DNA from 4 places in the Peribacillus sp. NPDC096540 genome. Region 1 is predicted to be linked to each of the others. Evidence: riboswitches for the same ligand, from Rfam matches in the RefSeq annotation. Region 1 holds a riboswitch; each other region holds the start of a gene.

Region 1 (2,205 bases):
ATGCCAAGCATCCAAATAAATCGCGATTGCCCCTTTACGCTGACCTAATTGATCTACGCTGACAGCTGTCTGGTTAAACAAACGGATCCAAGGGGTCGTGCCTGAACTGTTTCCAGAGAAACCACGGATATCTGAACCAAGTGAGCGGATTTTACCGACGTAAAGTCCTACACCACCGCCGAATTTAGATACTTTAGCGGCATCATAGTTCGATAGATAAATGCCATCAATAGAATCTTCAATCGCATCAATAAAGCATGAACTTAACTGGCCATGCGTTTTTCCTGCGTTTGATAGGGTAGGTGTCGCGACGGTCATGTACAGATTGGACATCGCCCAGTATGCCTCTTTCACAAGTTGTAGGCGATGTTCTGTTTTTTCCATTCTCATAATTTCCATAGCGATAATCATGAAGCGCTCCTGAGGCAGTTCGTAGACCTTGTCTTTTTTCGGACGGGCTAGGTAGCGGTCGTTTAATAGGTAGATGCCAATATAAGAAAATAGTTTATCTTTTTCCGGATCGATCTCTAAGCCCAATTCTTCTATTTCTTCTTTGGAGTAAGAGTTGAGTAGTTCGGGTTTATAAATCGGGTAGCGTTGTCCCTCTTGCAGTTGAGAGAGTTCTGCGATTAATTCATAGAACGGACCATAGCTCACACTCTCATAGCCCCGATTTGCTTGTGCATCCCTGTACATGGTATTCAAAAGTTCTGCTGCAGCAACAAACGTCCAATCTGGAGCATCTATGTCCACACTTTCGAGAGCAAGCTGGATCAGTTTTTTTGATGTTTGTTCTTCTGTTGATTCACTTTTACGATCTAGCCATTTTGTAAAACGCTTTTTGAATTTTTCCATATCAAGCTGGCCTTCGAATTCCTTGGATAACATCTCAAGCTGGATAGAACTTGTTTCTGTGTCATTTTTCTCTATAGTAGAGTTATATGTTTGAGTCATGAATAATCCTCCTTGTAAACTTCCGTTACATAAAAAAATCCGCCCAATAAATTGAGCGGATCAAACGATAGAATAAAAGAGCCATGAAAAAATAGCCGTTATACTATCGTTTCATCATCTCAATCCCCGAAGAATAAGAAACGTGAAAAATCCAGGCAGGTCTCCTGACTCATGATCATCCTACTTTGAGTTCTTCCCGTATAAAGAGCTATACAGTGGTTTTCTCATTTCGTCACATTTACAGTTGCGGGGACAGTTCCGGGTTTACACCGGATTCCCTTTTCAGCCATCACTGGCACCTTGGATTATATATAATTCTATATATAGTTATTTTTGTGGTTTTTAATATCAATATCTAGTATTTATGCTTATATTATCGTAAGCCATATGAGACGATAATTCAACTAATATATTTGAGAAAAACCAATCCTTATCTATTGACAAAGTGAGGGAAGAGGAAAAAAGATAGAAAGAATTAATAGAGAAATGGGAAATTCAAACACTGAATATAAGAGATTTTATGTTAAAATAAAGTGTATAGTAAAGGTGGATCTCCCTTATAGTAATGATAGAGGTTCCCGGAAAAATATTTATTAAAAGGAGAAATAATCTTGGAAAAAGTATTAGTTTTTGGACATAAAAACCCGGATACAGACACAATCTGTTCAGCTATCGCTTATGCGGATCTGAAAAAACAACTAGGTATCAACGCTGAACCTGTTCGTCTTGGTGAAGTGAATGGTGAAACACAATATGCATTAGACCAATTCAAATTCGAAGCTCCTCGTCTTGTAGAAAAAGTGGCAGGGGAAGCGGATGGTGTGATTTTAGTCGATCACAACGAACGTCAGCAAAGTGCTGAAGACATTGACCAAGTCCGAGTATTAGAAGTTATCGACCATCACCGTATCGCTAACTTTGAAACAAGTGATCCTTTATATTACCGCGCAGAACCAGTTGGCTGCACGGCAACTATTTTAAATAAAATCTATAAAGAAAACGGTATTGAAGTACCTAAAGCAATCGCAGGTCTAATGCTGTCTGCCATCATTTCCGATTCTTTATTGTTCAAATCTCCAACCTGCACAGAGCAAGACGTTGCAGCAGCAATGGAATTAGCGGAGATTGCCGGAGTCAATGCTGAAACATACGGCTTAGAAATGTTAAAAGCAGGCGCTGACCTTAGCGACAAAACAATTGCCCAGCTAATTACTCTTGATGCAAAAGAATTCTCTATGGGAACTGCGAAAG
Region 2 (2,205 bases), on a different contig from region 1:
TAGAGTGATTTCTTCAAGCTTCTCATCAGCAAAGGCAAGGGCCTGTTGAACTTCTTTAGTAAGAGCCGTCTCATTTCGAACCGTTACTGGTACATGAAGCAGGGAGCAAGAGGGTTGAAGCCAAATTTGGTCTTCGGCTACGGTTTTTGTGATGGTATTGATCAACTGATTCTTTTTCGATAAATCGGAAAGCCAAATATTTTTCCCATCAATCACACCTGCACCGAGCACTTTGTCTTTCGGGAAACCGAATTCTTGAAGATTACTAAGGTTCTTCCCTTTATCATGGACAAAATCAAGACCGATCCCTTGAACGTGTAATTCAATCACCTCTTGGTAGTGCTCTACCGCATCAAAGTATGTTTGTAGCATGATGTTCAAGTTTGGAGCTGCTTCACTCAATTTTTCATATAAGTAAGTAACAGTTTGCATATCATCTTTAGAAATGGATGAAACAAGGGAGGGCTCATCGATTTGCACCCACTTCACGCCTTCATGTTCTAACTCTTGCAGAATTTGTGTGTATAAAGGCAGGAGACTAAGGATGATTCCAGGTACATCTTGTTTATTGTAGCCTTTAGACAGAGTAATAAAAGTATAAGGTCCGACTAACACGGGCTTAGCTTCAATTCCTAGTTTTTCTTTGGCTTCGCGATAAGAAGCAAGTGGTTTATTTTCTGTCAAAGTCAGCTTTGACGGTTTTAATTCGGGAACGATATAGTGATAATTTGTATTGAACCATTTCGTCATTTCAGAAGCAACTTCATCCTTGTTTCCGCGAGCCATAGAATAATATACAGAAAGGGGAACGGTGCCGCCTTTATAGGCTGAATAACGCTCAGGAACAAGACCGAACATTACAGACATATCGAGCATTTGATCATATAAAGTAAAGTCATTGACAGGAATAATATCAATACCTTGGTCCTTTTGCTTTTGTAAGTTGCCTAAACGGATGGCTTCTAGCTGTGCTGTAAACTCCGATTCATCGATTTTTCCGGACCAGTAAGCTTCTAATGTGCGTTTCCATTCACGATCTTCCCCAATTCGCGGGTACCCTAAACTACTACTTTTCAATATTCCCATCCTCCTACATTCTTTTTTCTTTTAATAAAATAACAATAAAAAAAGCACCCCTAACCATCAAAAGAGAAAGTTAGAAATGCTTAAAATAAAGGGGTATACAAAAACCCCTTAAAATTATAAGGTCCCTAACACTTCCCTATTCTCCGTAGGTTAAAACAGTGTTGTCGAAACAGGCAGGTCTCCTGACTTGAGGAATCTTATTAGCGGCAGGCCTTCCCAATCCGAAAATCAGTGGCATATTGCATAGCGCTAACATTCCTATTACAGTGGCGGGACCGTGCCGGAATTACACCGGACTTCCCTTTTAATCCTAAAAAAATTAGGAACCTATTTCCACATATGAAATTTCACAAACCTGCTGTAAATTAAACTGCAGGTGGCAAAAATTTATAAAATAAAAACTATTATAAAAATTTAGACAATCTTAACATATCCCGACTAAAATGGTCAACAAGGAAAAAAGTCTCGGGAAATGGGGTCTGACCCCGCCCTATATCGACAAAACTATTGGTGCACCTAGGTTTGTTTAAGGATGTGAATGTTGGGAAATGGGGTCTGACCCCTAAATAAAGAATATATTGTTTGGACGGGGAGTATGTATAGGGGAATGGGTTGTTTTGAAATGAGGCGTGGGGGATGACTTTTTACATCTTGATTGCAGGAATCATTTTTTGCATGGTGATGAGCATTCGAACGTTATTTCTTGTTGAGTCGGGAGGAAAGAAGTTTTCTCTGGAGGATATGCTGTGGCTTGGCAATTTATATGCGACGATATTAGTAGGTTTTGCACTGATTTATTTATTATACGAGCTTCAGAATCATTCAGTGATTCTTGATATGGGCAATCGTTTGGACGGCAGTTTTTACGAGCAACTGAAGACTTCTTTTTATTTTAGTGCGATGACGATGTTTTCTGTAGGGTATGGGGATATAGCCCCGATAGGCGTGGGCAGGATGATTGCGACAATCCAGGCATTCATCGGCTATACGCTCCCGGCCGCGTTTGTAATTCGGACAGTGATTGATTTAGATCAGGAAAGGAGGAATAAATGAAAGTTGTGTTTCTTTCAATTATTGGGTACGCTTACCATAATGAAAGAAATGGAGGGGTTAGAATGA
Region 3 (2,205 bases), on a different contig from region 1:
TTGACTAACAACCGCCATTTCCCGAGCGGTTTGTTTCGGTGAAAGCCTGTATAGGTTTTGACCGTCCAGGTGAACTGATCCAGTGTGTGGCTCTGCAATTCGAGAAGCCGCTTTTAATAGAGTCGATTTCCCGCTCCCATTCGGGCCGATTAGCCCTACAAACTGTCCAGAACTTATTTGCAGGGAAATATCCTCTATAATAGTAGTTTCCAGAATGGAATAAGACACTTCTTCAATAGATAATTTCACTTGCCTCCACCCCCAAAGGAATACGAACTTCGACGCAAAAGCCAAATAAAGAATGGACCGCCGCAAAGTGCAGTGACAACCCCAATCGGAAGTTCTTGAGGTGCAAGAACCAACCTAGCACATACGTCTGACCAAATAACCAGAATCATCCCTATCAAAATACTGCATGATAGTACACGTTTATGGTCTGTACCCACTACTAGCCGGGCTAAATGGGGAACGACTAAACCAATAAACCCGATAGAGCCACTTACAGCCACAATTGTTCCTGTAAGAAGGGAAGTAATTATGATTAGCACTTTACGAAAGGATTCCATATTAACGCCAAGTGTCACTGCGACTTCTTCTCCCATTAATAAGATATTAAGAGAGCGAGAGTGTACTAATAGATAGATGGAAACAACGGCCACCACGACAGTTGGAATCGGTATATAATCCCATTTGGCTCCGGCTAAGCTTCCCATCATCCAAAACATCGCTTCACGAATACCAGAATCCTTTGGAGCAAGGGTGACAATGAAATTAGTTATGGCGGACATAATCATCGAAATAGCCACACCCGCAAGCAATAGTCTTGTCGTTTGAATTCTCCCACCTACTTGAGCTAATAAATAAACGGACAGCATCGCGACCATTGCACCCAAGAAAGCACCAAACGAGAGTGCATATTGACCGAAAATAGGCAGTGCTCCAAATAGAATAACGAGGGTTGCTGCAACCGATGAACCAGAAGAAATGCCCAGGATATACGGATCTGCTAGTGAATTGCGAACCAAAGCCTGAATAACCACACCCACTACGGATAATCCCGCTCCTACCACTGCTCCGAGTAAGACCCGGGGTAAACGGATATCCCAAATAATTCTCTCTTGGGATCGGCTCCAATTCACGTCTATATAATCACCAATAAACGGAAGGTGACCTATAGCAATTTTCCAAACCGTTATCGCCGACATCTTAACTGGGCCGAGGGTTACAGCAAATGTAATCGATAATAAAAGGATGCAAACCAAGAAAAGTAACAAAAATCGAAACCGGCGTTTGGCTTTCCTCTCAAACTGTGGTTCTTGTGGTACATCCACATTCTCTTTCAACGACCTACTTAGCAATAACTCTCTCAATAATGAAATCCTCCTCAAAAAAAAACTCACAAAAAAACCCCAATCCGTTTTACAAGGAATGGAGTTACGAGCATAAGTATAAAGACATACAAACTGTGTTTGCAGTCAGTCTTTTCCCTCTCGAACACCTCTCCTCTCAGCGAAGGATGATTGGCGATACACACTAGGTAGGTCTCCTGGCTTCCAGATCATCATTTTCTTTCGTCTTCCCTGATTCATCATCAAGTGACATCTTGAAAGAAAACTTCTTGGTTACAGTGGCGCGACCACTCGGGATTTACACCCGATTCCCTGTTACCCTTTGTTCACACAAAGGCACCCAGCGGCATATTTATGAACTTCGCAAAATTTCCAAATAAATATAACGTTAGTATAGTATACTTCCCATCTTTTCACAATTGGAAAAGTAGAAAGACGGAAAGCTCCTACACTCTAGTTTAAAAGATCATGACCGGTTAAAGGGCCCTGCTATAATGGATAAACGTTTCTTTTTGACCATTGAGGTCACTTTGTTCTACATTAATAGAAATTCGTTTAAATCCGTTTCTCTCTAAAACTTTTTGAGAGGCAATATTGTTACTTGTTGTTTTCGCTTCTATCTGGTTTACACTTGATTCTGACGCTTTGTTTAGCAATAGCTTTAATGCTTTATTCGCTATTCCCCTTTGCGTATACTTCTCGCCAATTCTATAACCCACATGTGCGACACCATTGGTATTATCAATATCAACAAGGTTAATTCTTCCGACAATTGAGCCTGATTCATTCTTAATGAGATAAAAATATGAGATATTTTCTGCTTGTTCTTTTAATAATTCCCTATGTCTATTTTTAA
Region 4 (2,205 bases), on a different contig from region 1:
TTTTCGTGTAAGGCAACATAGGTGGAAACAAAGTATCAGCCTTTTTTTCCATACCATAAAAGATCTTATCAATAACAGCCTGTTTATTAAAAGCATGTTGAAGAGCTAACCGAACTTTAAGATCTTTAGTCGCTTCTCTGTTTGAGTTAAGAAGCAGTGTTCTTGTAGCAGTAGGTTCTGACAATTTAGTTTCATATTGCCCTGAATTCTTCAAAAATTGGAATGAATCTTGGCTAATGACCCCGTTTCCAAATATAAAGTCGAGTTCTTTTTTCTCAAAAGCTAATACTCTTGACTCTCCGTCAGTAATGACTTTAACAACCACCTTATCTACTTTAGGCTTAGTACCCCAATACTGTTCATTCCTTTTAAAAACAGCAAACTCATTTTTCTTATATTCGCTCAACACCCATGGTCCTGTGCCAATCTGAGACTTGAGTCCGTCCTTAAATGTGTTTTGACTGTCAGGAAAAGCAGCTTCTCCTACAAATCTCAACGGTCTGATGTAAGTTAGTTCTTGCAGAGTTGGATAATACGCGTTGTTCAAAATAAGTTTAAATGTATATTTATCTATTATTTCAGTACCTTTGATTTGGTTAATTAATTCCACCCATTCATGTTGTTTGCGATTATCTAAAATGGTATCAAAGTTTTTCTTAACGATTGCAGCATTAAAGAGGGAACCATCGGAAAATTTAACATCTTTCCTCAGATGGAATACATATTCTTTTCCATCTTTCGATATATCCCAGCTCTCTGCAAGCCAAGGCTGAATTTCTCCGCCTTCACCGTAATAAACAAGGGATTCATATACCATAGCCTGGGAAAAAAACTCATTCGGAAAATATGTGTGTGGATTTAAGTCACCTATATCCCCAGGCCAGGAAAAAGTAACAACTTTTTGTTTATCTTTATCTGATGTATTTTCTTGATCTATTGTTGTGTTGCTGCAACCAGTAACAAAAATTGTGAAAATTACTAGTAGTCCAACAAAAGAATGGAATAAACTAGACCGTTTTAAGTACATGTTTTCTCACCTTCAATTATGGAATTTTAACTATTTGAAAATTATACAAAAAAAGCATTTCCAACCAGATTTAACGGTCAGAAATGCTTATTATTTAAGAACAAATTCGTCTTCTAGCACTCTAACACCTCCCTATCTCCCGTAGGTTTAACAGCATTTCTAGAACGGGCAGGTCTTCTGACTTAGGTTCATCATCTCCATGCGTCTTCCCGGATATTATCCAGTGACTTTCTTGCATAGGACTCACCATTACAGCGGCGGGACCGTGCCGGATTTTGCACCGGCTTCCCTTTTAAATATTCGCTATTAAACGAATATACCCATTCCAATACTATATGAAATTTTCCCTCATCTTCATAGTAAAATATAGAGCTTGTCAATCGTAAAATTAGTATGTCGAAACCATTTGGTACTCTTAACAATTTATTAGTTTCATCCCTAAGTAATTTTTGATAAACCCAGCTACTAATCATATCCATCCTAGCAATAAACGAAATACAGGTAGTAAAAGGAGAATAAGCATGTTCTCTTTAACATGTAACAAACATATTAATTTTCCTAAACTTAACTGTTTTACGCTTGCAACTCTCTCAAAATGGAAATATTCACTTTGAAAATTAACTCAAAAAAAGTTTACCTAATACAAATTATATTCGTTATCGCAAATTTATGCTATATCAAATTAAAGTCCTGATGTTTTTTAACGGCTCGTTAGGTATGGATAGGCATACTCTTATACGAACAGTAATCTGTAACGACATATATCGTATGATAGTGAGGAGAATTTTCTTTTTACAGATCTGTATTGCACCCTCCGAATTTACTTTCATTTTTTATAAGTGAATACTCACTTAATTATTTAAAATCATCCTAATTTATGTAATAATAAAATATACTACAATAAAGGAAAGGTCTTGAGGGGATTTTCGTTGGAAAGTATGGAACTACTACATAAAAAAATAGAGACAATGAGGAAAGAATTAATATTTACTGCCTTAAAGCATGGGCTCACCTCAAAAAAAACGTTACATTTGAGCCAAGAACTTGATAAACTCTTGAATTTACTTGTACATGAACAGGAGTCTCTACATCCAATAGGCTTTCAATAAGGAGGAAAGGTTGCTACCACCATAACAAGTAGGCTCGAAGCCTGATTCATATTTATGCCTTTCTTCCAT

The links. A riboswitch is a leader RNA that binds a small molecule or an ion and turns the genes downstream of it on or off. The one in region 1 is predicted to bind cobalamin.
Region 2: it holds a riboswitch for cobalamin, as region 1 does, so the genes downstream of both, metE (5-methyltetrahydropteroyltriglutamate--homocysteine S-methyltransferase) here and ACQKMR_RS19090 (ribonucleoside-diphosphate reductase subunit alpha) in region 1, are expected to answer to the same signal.
Region 3: it holds a riboswitch for cobalamin, as region 1 does, so the genes downstream of both, ACQKMR_RS06725 (FecCD family ABC transporter permease) here and ACQKMR_RS19090 (ribonucleoside-diphosphate reductase subunit alpha) in region 1, are expected to answer to the same signal.
Region 4: it holds a riboswitch for cobalamin, as region 1 does, so the genes downstream of both, nikA (nickel ABC transporter substrate-binding protein) here and ACQKMR_RS19090 (ribonucleoside-diphosphate reductase subunit alpha) in region 1, are expected to answer to the same signal.

The regions. Positions count from the first base shown of each region.
Region 1 is NZ_JBNNTG010000024.1:36,669-38,873, forward strand. It holds gene ACQKMR_RS19090 (ribonucleoside-diphosphate reductase subunit alpha) at 1-954, opposite strand, end outside; cobalamin riboswitch at 1,092-1,272, opposite strand; gene ACQKMR_RS19095 (manganese-dependent inorganic pyrophosphatase) at 1,566-2,205, shown strand, end outside.
Region 2 is NZ_JBNNTG010000027.1:85,491-87,695, forward strand. It holds gene metE (5-methyltetrahydropteroyltriglutamate--homocysteine S-methyltransferase) at 1-1,086, opposite strand, end outside; cobalamin riboswitch at 1,242-1,432, opposite strand; gene ACQKMR_RS20665 (potassium channel family protein) at 1,723-2,139, shown strand; gene bcp (thioredoxin-dependent thiol peroxidase) at 2,202-2,205, shown strand, end outside.
Region 3 is NZ_JBNNTG010000005.1:363-2,567, reverse strand. It holds gene ACQKMR_RS06730 (ABC transporter ATP-binding protein) at 1-249, opposite strand, end outside; gene ACQKMR_RS06725 (FecCD family ABC transporter permease) at 246-1,331, opposite strand; cobalamin riboswitch at 1,520-1,707, opposite strand; gene ACQKMR_RS06720 (GNAT family N-acetyltransferase) at 1,826-2,205, opposite strand, start outside.
Region 4 is NZ_JBNNTG010000021.1:19,929-22,133, forward strand. It holds gene nikA (nickel ABC transporter substrate-binding protein) at 1-1,027, opposite strand, end outside; cobalamin riboswitch at 1,178-1,366, opposite strand; gene ACQKMR_RS17565 (aspartyl-phosphate phosphatase Spo0E family protein) at 1,966-2,136, shown strand.